4 regions of the Nostoc sp. PCC 7524 genome follow, and region 4 is predicted to be linked to each of the others. Evidence: predicted binding sites of a transcription regulator. Region 4 holds the regulator's gene; each other region holds the start of a gene.
What was found. Region 4 encodes NtcA, which controls nitrogen genes in cyanobacteria. Its sites were predicted from a motif close to TNTGTANNNNNNNNTACANA; they were not measured.

Region 1 (3,193 bases), 1.8 Mb from region 4:
TTTTTAAGCTATGCGTTACCCACATCTTTCTTTACAATCTTAAAACCCTTGCTCTATAAGCATCTTAAGGACTGAAACTTTAAGCATACTTGACAAATCATCATTTATTCTTCTCGCTAAAACAGTGTTTTTATTGAGAATGAAAAACGAACGAATCAGGGTTCTAGAGACGTGAGTTCATACTCTCGAAATGTTAAGAAAGATGTTTATAATGGATAGCTTTTTAAGGGGGATTTAGGGGGATCTGAAAGTATTTGATACATCACCAGGGACTTTTCAAACAACCTCTTAAGGATAGAGACCCCTATCATTTAGTGCTTGGGCTACTCTACCTACTCCCAGAGTATAGGCTGCTAACCTTAAGGGAACTTGCCGCACCTGAGATTGTTCAATCACCTGCTGATATGCTTGCACCATCAAGTGTTCCATTTCGCGGTTGACACGGATCTCATCCCAAAATAGGTAAGAAAGACCTTGCACCCACTCTAGGTAACTCACCACCACACCGCCAGCATTTGCCAGAATGTCGGGTAATACAGTCACACCACGCGCTTCTAAAATTCGGTTAGCTTCCAAAGTTACTGGGCCGTTGGCTGCTTCTGCAACAATTTGCGCCCTTACTTCGTGGGCATTTTCTTCTGTGATTTGATTTTCTAAGGCGGCTGGGATTAAAACGTCACAACGCAAAGTTAGTAACTCTGCATTGCTAATAGCCGATGCTTTGGGGAAGCCTACTACACTTTTACGATTATCGGCAGCATAAGCTTTTAATGCGGGAATATCCAGACCATGAGATGAATATACACCACCTGTAGCAGTTGAAACGGCAATAATTTTAGCGCCTGCTTGGTAAAGTAATTCAGCTGCTGCACCTCCCACATTCCCAAACCCTTGGATAACTACTCGTATTCCCTCCAGAGATTTGCCCATGTCCGCTAGTGCTTCCCGGACAATAATCATCACACCCCGTCCAGTAGCCATTTCCCGCCCCAGTGAACCACCGATAGACAACGGTTTACCAGTGACAACTCCGGGTACAGCATGACCTACATTCACTGAGTAGGTATCCATCATCCAAGCCATTTCACGGGCGGAGGTTCCCATATCTGGTGCAGGTATGTCTACTGAGGGACCAATATCTTTAATTAATTCGCTAGTATAGCGGCGAGTTATCCGTTCTAATTCACCTACACTGTAGTTTTCTGGATCGATCGCAATACCTCCCTTAGCACCACCGTAAGGTATACCCAACAGCGCACATTTCCAAGTCATCAGCATAGCTAAAGCTGATACTTCTCGTAGCGTGACAGCCGGATGGTATCGAGTTCCGCCTTTGTAGGGGCCTAAAACATCAGAATGTTGTACTCGATGTCCTGCTAGCACCCGAATGTCGCCATTGTCTAGCTTCACAGGGATGGAAACTGTCACTACCTTACGCGGGTGGCTGAGAATTTCTAGGACACCTTGATCTAGCCTTAATTCTTTCCCTGCTGCTTCTAAATAACTACAAGCTTGGTCAAATGGACAAATATGTGCTGGAGTAGCAGCTTCTAAAGGAGTGATAGGGGTTGAAACCATAAGATTTTCTCCTAATCGCGGTTTTTAGCGAACCGGATACATATATGCCTAGCCTACCTTGTGTTTTTGAGAAAATTCGGAATTTTGTAGTTTTTGTTACAATTTTATTTTGTGTTTAGAAAACCACAGATCCCAGCCAAAAATGATTGTTGGCTTTTATCTATGGTGCGAAATCATCAAGGGATCAATTTGGGGTAAAAATTTGTGAGGTAAAGTTACCGTGTAGACCATAGGGGATATGATGTTTTAGGTGTAGTCGAGCGATGGCACCTCTGTTCAAATCACGAGCATCTAAAATCACCACATCTGAGCGATGATGAGCAGCATCATAAACTAAAGCTAGTACGCAGCCATCATCTTCTGTTTGAGCATTGGGACGTGGTACAAAAATTGGCTCACCCATAAAACCACGGGGTGCAGCACTCCACAGTTGTCTTTCTCCAGACTCTAAATCAATTTTCAGCACTGCTTGCAGTGGTGCATTACCCATCTCTGCATGAGATGCCCCTATATACATATATCTATAGGTGCGTCCCACATGAGCCGGATGTATACTAGGAAACTCGCAGGAACGAGCCTCAATTAAATGACGTTCTACTTTCCCATCCTGAAGATTGACACGAAAACGCCAGAGTTGACCAGGAGAATTCGCATCAAAATCAACTTGGCGAAAATCGCTTTCTGGTTCTACTTCTGGTAATGAATCATAGCAAATGGAGTCAATAAATATTTCATTCCCCACAGTAAAAGCGTTAACGTGGTGAAATACAAAACCTGATTGTGTTTCTAAAATTTTTACTCCCGTATTTTCACCATTTGGAAAGCGAGGAATGATGATAATTTTAGTTGGTTGATTAGGCTGAAATTTAATACATTCCCCTGCCGCACGTATCCCTAAAGCAAAAGGTATAGGATTGAAAACTACAGGGTTTTGAAAGAAGATGCAGTGATGGGGAGTAATGACAAAATCGTGAATAAAACAAAAACCCGGAACGCTATGGGCTTGCTTTCTGATAACTTTACCACCTGGGTCTAACTCAAAAATAGTAATGGTAGTAGATAATCCCGGTTTAATCGAAAAATTGACTAGACAAGGGGAGCCGCCATCTTGAATGCAACTAGGATCAAAGCGGGGATGGGCGCTAAACGCTTCACCCTCTGCCAAAACTCCATCGAAATGTTCTTTCCCTAAAGTTTCGAGGGTGTAAGGATCAAGCAGGTGGGGTTCAGCAGCTTCCCACAATGCCAAAAGTTTATTCCCCCAATAAATAACATTTGTATTGGCAATGTTTTTGATTTGAAAATCAAAGATGTTAGCTAACAAACCACCAGGTTTTTGCGTACCAAAGACACCACGATAGAGAATTTTCCCAGCTTTTTGTTCTGCCAAATAACCTGTAGTTCTGACAAAGCGATTACGAAAATGAGCGCGTCCATTCACAAAAGTAATACGGCTAATCATCCCATCACCATCAAAAGGATGATGGATTGGTTGCCCATTGACATCAAATAATCCCGGCCCATTTCTCAACAATGTGCCTTGCAGTTCAGGAGGAATTTCTCCTTCTACCTCATCAATCCAATAATCAAATTCTTGGGTAAGGGATTCATAGCC
Region 2 (3,193 bases), 3.0 Mb from region 4:
GTAATAATTGTTTAGGGAAAATTCAAGAAGGCATATTGTTTGATGGTGGTATGTCTCCCGGATTGTATTACGATAATAAAATTTATGTGCAGAATCCAGGGCCTATTGGTTCAGTGTTTTTAATTTATAAGAAGTCTCAAAATTAAGTTAGTAGGGTGCGTCAGTAGGAATAATTTCTTGGTGTAGTTAAGGTTTCCTCCGGCTGACGTACCCTACATTTTTGGTAGATTATTTGCATGGATTTATACATTTGAGATGATCACAACCAAAATGTTGAGTCATCATTGCAGAAAGTATTTGGAAAGTTGAAGCATCAAGATTTAATTCTTGCTTGATGTCATCATTTACCTCTGGTTGAGTTATCTGCTTTGCCATTTCTTGAAACTGTACCCAAGTTAAATCACTATTAACAAAAGCTTTGGCAAGGCTAATTACCAGTTCTTCATAATCATTGTCTTCTAACCTAGTCATCATTCGGTGTTGAATGTGAAGCATATCGTCAAAGCAGTAATACCAAGATTTTGGTTGCTGCTTAAGTAGCATTTTAAAAAAATCCTGCTGTTTTGAGCGACTAACAGCCTTATCAGCCTCGCTACACACCATTAATATAGGAGCAGAACAATGGATTGGTACTTGTTTTAACAGCTTCTCTCCCAATTCTAGAAATATTCTTAATGCTTTTAAACAAAAACCGTCATAACCGAAATTGCCGGGTGCATCTTTGTTGAACCATTCAAAATAAATTGGTAGGATTTTGATGAGCCAATCAGTGATGAATTGACGACTACCCAAATAAGGAGTGAACAATAAGGCGCACTCAATCTGTTGGGGATATTCTAAAGCTAACCACGCCGCTAATGTTCCACCTGTTGATAATCCTCCGACTACGACTTTTTGACCTAGGGTTTTGGCAATCTCTAACCACTCGATGACAAATTGCTGGTAAGTCCGAATGTCCGTTGGTAATGGTGGAGGATTGAGGCGATTCCAGTCTCCTAAGCGTCCATGACCTGGTTGTAAGGGAATCAGAACATTATATCCAGCTTGAAAAAAAGCCTTGCCGAGTGGCTCAAATTGGTACGGGCCGGCGGTGAAACCATGCAAGAATAGACAAACTTTTGACGTGGGATGGGGATGAATGAAGAATTTTGAACGACAGGCTTGGTTTTTCAGTCTCAACGCCGACTCTGATTGATGAACTTGCTCAAGAATCTCTACTGTCTTGTGAATGCAAACGTCCATTTGATGAATTGGTGTACTTGTGCATATATTCGTTATTTTCTTAACTCAGTAAGCCTGCGAAATCTAGCAAATGGCATATTTAGGACTTACGCATGAGTCACCAAAAATAAAACCCGCCGTAGCGGGAGTACACACAACAACACTATGAACAATGAAAACTTGATTTAGGTGCAATACTTCATTTCTGCTTCTAATTGCCTAATTAGTCTTTCATCACCACGAGATTTCGCTATTTCCAAGCGATACTCGATGTTCCTTTTAATATTTTGTTTGTGTATTTCTGTTGCCGCACTCATCGCTCTGTGTCGATTCTGGCTCATAGTGGTCAACCTCTTAATCTTTTACATTATGTCTGTGCTTCTTAACATAGCACAAATTCCGTAGCCTTTGTTACAGAAATAATTAATGTAATATACATTTACTTTTAAAGTATGTGGGAAAATCAAGCTTTCCTAACCTTATTAAGCGATTTTAGCGATCGCGATGTCTACGTAGCTGTGATGAAGGGAGTAATCGCCCAAGTCAACCCGAAATTACAGGTGGTAGACTTGAGCCATGAGATTCCGCCTCAAAATATTGCGGCGGCTAGGTTTTGTTTGTTGAATGTTTATCTTTACTTCCCAGAGGGGACAGTACATATAGCTGTAGTAGATCCGGGTGTGGGGAGTAAAAGAAAGGCGATCGCGGTAGAATTTGCAGGTGGGTTTTTAGTAGGGCCAGATAATGGCATATTTAGCGGTGTGTTAGCTCAAACTCCAGCCATTGCAGCAGTCGAGTTAACGAATCCCCAATATTGGAGAACCCCCGAACCTAGTAAGACTTTTCATGGTAGGGATATTTTCGCACCAGTGGGCGCTCATCTAGCTAGTGGTGTTTCTCTGCAACAGCTAGGACAAGCAATTGAGCCTGCAACTTTAACGCAATTAAATCTGAAGCAATGTCATCATACAACAACTGGTGTTACAGGTTGTATTCAATATATAGATCACTTTGGTAACTTGGTGAGCAATATTCCAGGGAGTTACGTACAAGGTAAAAAATGGTGTGTGCAAGCTGGTGGGTTAATCGTACCTGGCTGTGCAACTTACAGCAATGTTCCCTTTGGGGAAGCAGTCGCTTTAGTTGGTAGTCATGGCTGGGTAGAAATTGCCATCAACAGTGGTAATGCACACTCGCAGTTACAGATTAATTTGCAAGATTCTCTAGAAGTCATTAGTTATTAGACTATGGATAGGGAAAATTTTTCTTGAGTAGAACTATTAACTTTGAATTGCTTATGACTACGCCAACAATATCTGCATCGGAAGTTTATCAAGGTCAGTTTGGAGAGTTTACAATTAATCAGAGCGATCGCACAGGTGTAATTATCTATCGTTCTGGGTTAATGGTAGCTGCTTTGTGCTTTGCTATTGGCAGTGGTTTAGTATTATTTGCCAACAATCCTACTACCATTCAAGCACTGACCCCTTTATATACTTGCTTCAGTCTGGCTCTTGGTGTCAGTTTATTGACAATACATATTTACATGGCAGCATTGCATAGAATATTACAAGCCTTTTGGTTAATTGGGAGCATTTGTGCATTTATCATCAGGCATTTTGACAGTCAACCTTTTGCTGTGACTGTGTACAATCAACCCCTAACTTTATTCGGAGTTGGTTTTACTTTTGCTGCTTTAACAGGCATTTATTTTAAAGAAGCTTTTTGCTTTAATCGTCTAGAAACTAAAGTGTTAACTGTGATAGTACCACTGCTATTATTAGGGCATTTAGTGGGGATTTTACCAACTCAATGGGAACAAGTTTTATTAGGAACTTGGGCGATTTTATTTTTAGTATTTGCCTTACGGAAAACAGTACAAGCCATCCCTCCTGATATTGGTGATAAATCAGTATTTGCTTATTTGAAACAACAACGAACAGTGAAAGAGGCTAGAGGTTAGTATTTATCA
Region 3 (3,193 bases), 3.2 Mb from region 4:
AAAATATTAACTTGTGATTCTGATAATCCTTGTTGTTCTAAAGCAGAGTACGCTGCTTCTGCTGTCGTTTTTTCGGGTAATACTGCAACTAGATAATTCATACTAATTCTTAGTTTGTAATTTGTAAGGCGTAATTATTTATATAGTTATATGATGAGCAGATATGTAATTTGATCTGCATCCAGGCAATAATATATATCTGAAAAATAAATTGGGAATTTCTCAAACTTTTAGCTAATTTGTCTTAATATTTCAGACTATTATCTGTCGGTTTGATAATTCCCAAGATTTTAATTACTACTACTGCTAGTAAGCAGAATAACTGTTATGATTTTGATTTTCTTCTAACTAAAGAAGGAAATTACATACAGCTATTCTGGCTTTTTGTGCCAATTACCATCATCACCTTTTTCGTAGTCACGCTTAACAGCACTCCAAGCAACACGAAAGGCGCGTTCTTCTTCACTATATTCTTCTTCAGCACTGTTAAACGCTGCTCGAAAAATCTCTTGGGCGTGTTGGGGTAAATGTGATTTGACCGAATTTGGTAAGTCTTGAATCTGTTTGTAAGGCATTAATTCAACTCCTTTACTGGCTGGTAAAGAGAGTCATGCTGTTTTCCGTATCAAGTTAAGTTAGTGTACATAGTCAAGTAACATTTTAAAAAACAAAACTCACCCAAGATAGAAAAATTTCAAGTCTCTCTTAGACTAACTATGTAAAATTAATACTTAATATCCGCTTGAATTACTATATAGCCAGGAATTTAAACAAAAAAAGCATCTTTTTATTAAATTTTTCATTTTGTATTGCTAAAACCTTTTCATGCCAATTGTTTTAGCCCATTTTTATTATTAATTTATTATAATTAATCTGGGAGAGCCAATTTCAACAACTCAACTCACCCTATCTTCCATTTGATAATTTTTTGATAAAAACCAAAATCCCCACTCTCTATAGGGTGGGGATTTTCGCATAATTGGTGAAACAAATCTTAATAAAAGACTATTAAGTTACTGGTTTACACCTTCGCCAGTTCGGGCGCAGGGCATTTGCTGTTGCGAATATTGGTAATTGCTTCAGCGTAATCCTTAGCGTTAAATACAGCAGAACCAGCAACGATCGCATTTGCACCTGCTTCTAACACCTGCCAAGTATTATTAGCTTTGAGTCCGCCATCTACTTCAATCCAAGGATCTAAACCGCGTTCATCACACATCTGACGCAGCTTACGGATTTTAGGCAACACCCCAGGAATAAAGCTTTGACCACCAAAGCCGGGGTTAACGCTCATAATTAATACTAGGTCACACAGTTCTAGAACATATTCAATTAGTTCTAGAGGAGTACCAGGGTTAAGAACAACTCCCGCTTTTTTACCTAGTTCTTTAATTTGTCCCAGAGTACGGTGCAGGTGTGGAGAAGCATTATGCTCGCAATGTACAGAAATAATATCAGCACCTGCTTTAGCAAAGTCTTCTACATACTTTTCTGGTTCCACAATCATCAAGTGGACATCCAGAGGCTTAGTTGTAACCGGACGAATCGCCTCCACAACCAGAGGGCCTATCGTAATATTAGGTACAAAACGACCGTCCATTACATCAACATGAATCCAATCAGCCCCAGCCGCGTCTACAGCACGAATCTCGTCACCTAGACGGCTAAAGTCTGCTGATAGGATAGATGGAGCAATAACAATGGGTTTCTCAGATCGGTTTTGGGTCATGGCTAGTGGGTTTTTAAGCGTCCTCGTCTGTAAGCATTGTAACAAAATACTGTAACAAAATATTGAGAATTTTGGATATGGGGATTGGGGACTGGGGATTGGGGACTGAGAGAAGATGGGGGAGATGGAGGAGAAAAACTATTAGACTATTAGACTATTGCCTATTGCCTATTGCCTATTGCCTATTGCCTATTAACTATTAACTATGACTAAAAAACTAACTTGGATAATTTGGGGTTTAGGTGCTTCCTGTTTGAGTTTGCCGGTGTTGGCTTCGGCTGTAAAAACTTCTTTGGGAACTTATGGTATTGATGTTCTGAAGTTACATCAACCTCCTTATAATTTGCTCGGTCGGAAGATTGCTATCGGTCAGGTAGAAATCGGTCGTCCGGGGATGTTTGGTTGGGATAAGGCGGTGTCTAAAAATCGTGCTGTGTCTTTGGCGGCGGTTTTTTTACGCAATGGGCCTGCTAAGTCTAATAATGGTGTTGACTCCCATGCTTATAATGTGGCTGGCGTTATGGTCAGTAGGGATAAAGCTTTACCTGGGGTTGCACCACAAGCAAGATTATATTCTTCTGCGGTAGGTTCTACAAAAAATACGGGTCAACCAGAAGAATGTTTGTCAGCTCAACACATAGCTTTACAAAATAGTGGTGATGTTCGTGCCATTAACTTTAGTTTTGGTGAACCTCTCAACCGTGATCCCCGACCTGATGCTGTTTTAGATGGCAATGCTTTGTTAACCCTATGTGTTGATTGGTCTAGTCGGGTTCATAATGTTTTGTACGCGATCGCAGGCAATCAAGGTAAAGGTGGCATTCCTATTCCTACAGATAATTTTAATGGCATTAACGTGGCTTTTTCATCCCGACGGGAGGGGATTTTTAATAAAGTCGATGTTTCCAATCTGGCGGGTCTAAATCAAGGGGTAAGTGGTCGGTTGGCTGGCAAGGAATTCAATTTGGATGGGCGACGCGCTATAGGTATAGTTGCACCAGGTAGTAATATTTCTTTGCTCAATCCCGATGGCAAATTGAATAAAGTTACGGGTACAAGCTTTGCAGCGCCTCATGTCACAGCTACGGTGGCTTTACTCCAAGAATTTGGCGATCGCCAACTCCGCACCAAACAACCACGCTGGACTATTGATAGTCGCCGTCAGCAAGTGATGAAAGCTGTCTTACTCAATTCCGCCGAAAAAATCACAGATAGTGGTGATGGTTTACGCTTGGGAATGACTCGCACCCTAATTGATAAACAAAATCAAGACTGGCTAGCTTCTGATGCTTACCAAGACCCAAAAATTCCTTTGAATGCTCAAATGGGAACAGGTCATTTAAATGCTTTTCGTGCTTATCAACAGTTTAGTGCTGGTCAATGGCAGCCAGATGCGCCTGTGCCGGCAATTGCTTGGGATTATCGGCAAGTAGATGCAGGTAATGCTGTTGACTATGGGTTAGC
Region 4 (3,193 bases):
GTTTCACCAGTAGTGCGATGCACTGAGGCAACACGAGGAGCTGAGGACAAATTAATTTGGGGATAATCGCTGATTTGCATAACAAACTGGGAGTAGGGAATTGGGAATAGGGAGTAGGGGGAAGAGATCAGAAAATCACCACTCCCTACTCCCCACTCCCTACTCCCCAAATCTTATTACATTCCCGTGATTTCATATCCTGCATCCACGTACAGGACTTGTCCAGTGATGCCACTAGCTAAATCACTAGCCAAGAAAGCCGCAGTGTTGCCTACTTCAATTTGGGTGACGGTACGACGCAAGGGCGCAACTTGTTCGACGTGATGAATCATATCTAAAATGCCGCCAACGGCACTAGATGCCAAGGTGCGGATAGGGCCAGCAGAAATGGCATTGACGCGAATATTTTGGGAACCGAGTTCAGCTGCTAAATAACGCACACTAGCTTCTAATCCTGCCTTCGCAACTCCCATGACGTTGTAATTAGGAATTGCCCTCACAGCACCCAAATATGACAGGGTAATGATACTTCCGCCCTCTGTCATTAAAGGTTTAGCCGCGCCGCTTAACTGCACCAGTGAATAGGCGCTGACATCTAAAGCTGTAGCGAAACCAGAACGAGATGTTTGGCTAAAATCTCCGCTTAAATCATCTTTGTTAGCAAAAGCAAGACAGTGAATCAGAATATCTAGTCTGCCCCACTTATCGCGGATTGTCTCAAATGTTGATTGAATCTGTTCGTCGTTTTGGACATTACAGGGTACGAATAAGCTGGGGTTGAGAGGTTCTACCAGTTCGGCCACTTTCTTCTCCATTCTGCCCCGTTCATCTGGTAGGTAAGTAATGCCAAGATTCGCTCCGGCTGCGTGCAGTTGTTGGGCAATCCCCCAAGCGATGGAGCGATTATTGGCAATCCCTGTCACCAGAGCGTTTTTTCCATTCAGATTCAGCATAGAAATTTTTGATGTGATTTTATGTGATGATTCATTAGGAGCATACTAGAATCTGAGGTACCTTTGACTTTGTTTTATACATGATTACCAAAAAATAGTATTAGGAATGATGTTTTTTCGATTTAAAATACATATTATTCCTTAAGATTTTTTCAAGATTACTTAATTTTTTCTCTAAAAAACCTGATGGTTACAGCAAGCAGAAGTATCTATCAAGAACTGCTAGCTAAAAATAGCAAAAATTAGGTATCATTATGAACAAATAACTCTGAAGTTATAGGTTTGAGTATAGGAAAGTACAGCCTGGTTAACGGTGCTTTATTGATTTTTCAGGTGTATTCTTAGGTAATTAGTTTTTACTTTTTTGTTTTTCCGGCATTGGGTAGGGGAAGGGAGATGATCGTGACACAAGATAAGGCCCTAGCAAATGTTTTTCGCCAGATGGCAACTGGAGCTTTTCCGCCAGTTGTCGAAACGTTTGAACGCAATAAAACGATCTTTTTTCCTGGCGATCCTGCCGAGCGAGTTTATTTTCTTTTGAAAGGCGCTGTCAAGCTTTCCAGGGTGTACGAGGCAGGAGAAGAAATTACAGTAGCACTACTGCGTGAAAATAGTGTGTTTGGAGTGCTGTCACTGTTGACAGGAAACAAGTCTGATCGGTTTTACCATGCGGTGGCATTTACCCCTGTAGAATTGCTGTCGGCACCAATTGAGCAAGTTGAGCAAGCACTCAAGGAAAATCCAGAATTATCAATGTTGATGCTGCGGGGTCTATCTTCGCGGATTTTGCAAACAGAGATGATGATTGAAACTTTAGCTCACCGAGATATGGGTTCCAGATTGGTGAGTTTTCTATTAATTCTCTGTCGTGATTTTGGTATTCCTTGTGCAGATGGGATCACAATTGATTTGAAATTATCTCATCAAGCGATCGCAGAAGCAATTGGTTCGACTCGTGTAACTGTAACTAGATTACTAGGGGATCTGCGTGAGAAAAAGATGATTTCGATCCACAAAAAGAAGATTACTGTGCATAAACCTGTGACTCTCAGCAGACAGTTCACATAAAATTAAGTGGAGTCAGAAGAGGTGGGGCGTGTTATATTGCAAATAACACCCAAAGTTGGAAGTTAATCTAAAATCTTGAGTAATTTCAGCTATTGCCCACCTCCCATCCTCCACACACCACGACTGAAAGTAGTAGGCTGTATCTGGAAACATTTCGGTAGCTGAAGATGACCACCGGGTACATCCTCATAGCAGCAATCTTAATTTTGGGAGGCGTAATTGCGACTGCCGGCGATCGCATCGGCACAAAAGTTGGCAAAGCCCGCCTCTCCCTCTTTAAGCTTCGCCCCAAAAATACGGCTGTAGTCATAACCATCCTCACTGGGGTGTTAACTGCGGCTACAACTCTGGCAATCCTGTTTCTGGCAGACGAAGGACTCCGGAAGGGAGTTTTTGAATTAGAGGATATTCAAAAAGACCTCAGACAAAAACGAGAACAGCTCAAAGTGGCTGAAGAACAAAAAAGCCAGGTAGAAAGTGAGCTAAAGAAAGCTAACCAACAGCTACAAACCACCATCACTGAGAAAAGACAAGTAGAAACTCAGCGAGAAGAAGCTAAAAAAGAAAAAATCAAAGTGCAGCAAGATTTAGCTCAAACTCAAGCTAAACTTCAGCGTACTCAAAACCAATATCAACAAGCCATCACTGAACTTGGCAAAGTTTACAATCAAATAAAATCGCTACAGACAGCCATTGCCCAATTGCGAGCAGAACGTGAAAGGCTGTATGCTGAAGCCAAAAAAGCCATCGAACAGCGCGATCGCGAATTAGCTAACCGTCAAGCCGCCATCGAACAACGCGATCGGGAACTATCTAACCGCCAAGCCGCCATCGAACAGCGCGATCGTAAAATTTCTGAACTAGACAAACTCATTCAAAATCGCAACTTGGAAATTAGGGCGCGAGAACAGGTAATTGCCAAGCGGGAAGTACGTCTTAAAGAATTAGAAAAACAACAGGATTATTTAGAGCAAGAAGTCGCCAGACTAGAAAAATATTACCAATCATACCGTGACCTACGTTTAGGTAAACTGGCTTTAGTACGTGGTCAAGTTATAGCTTCTGCTTTAGTACGAGTCAACCAAACTACTGCTGCGCGTCAGGCGATCGTACAACTGCTGCAAGAAGCCAACCGCAATGCTAGCATCGAATTAGCTGAACCTGGAACCAAT

Region 1: NOS7524_RS16975 (Glu/Leu/Phe/Val family dehydrogenase) is a predicted target of NtcA. The motif match lies at 1,662-1,681, and genes of this name have one in related genera.
Region 2: NOS7524_RS12505 (SAM hydrolase/SAM-dependent halogenase family protein) is a predicted target of NtcA. The motif match lies at 1,620-1,639, and genes of this name have one in related genera.
Region 3: rpe (ribulose-phosphate 3-epimerase) is a predicted target of NtcA. The motif match lies at 1,756-1,775, and genes of this name have one in related genera.

The regions. Positions count from the first base shown of each region.
Region 1 is NC_019684.1:4,271,958-4,275,150, forward strand. It holds gene NOS7524_RS16975 (Glu/Leu/Phe/Val family dehydrogenase) at 289-1,578, opposite strand; gene NOS7524_RS16980 (carotenoid oxygenase family protein) at 1,763-3,193, opposite strand, start outside.
Region 2 is NC_019684.1:3,132,583-3,135,775, forward strand. It holds gene NOS7524_RS12495 (phosphodiester glycosidase family protein) at 1-146, shown strand, start outside; gene NOS7524_RS12500 (alpha/beta hydrolase) at 229-1,242, opposite strand; gene pirA (arginine synthesis PII-interacting regulator PirA) at 1,407-1,562, opposite strand; gene NOS7524_RS12505 (SAM hydrolase/SAM-dependent halogenase family protein) at 1,674-2,465, shown strand; gene NOS7524_RS12510 (DUF2301 domain-containing membrane protein) at 2,519-3,184, shown strand.
Region 3 is NC_019684.1:2,862,614-2,865,806, forward strand. It holds gene NOS7524_RS11390 (hypothetical protein) at 1-101, opposite strand, end outside; gene NOS7524_RS11395 (ChaB family protein) at 372-575, opposite strand; gene rpe (ribulose-phosphate 3-epimerase) at 1,022-1,729, opposite strand; gene NOS7524_RS11405 (S8 family serine peptidase) at 1,935-3,193, shown strand, end outside.
Region 4 is NC_019684.1:6,087,689-6,090,881, reverse strand. It holds gene hisB (imidazoleglycerol-phosphate dehydratase HisB) at 1-80, opposite strand, end outside; gene fabI (enoyl-ACP reductase FabI) at 177-953, opposite strand; gene ntcA (global nitrogen regulator NtcA) at 1,350-2,021, shown strand; gene NOS7524_RS24980 (DUF3084 domain-containing protein) at 2,189-3,193, shown strand, end outside.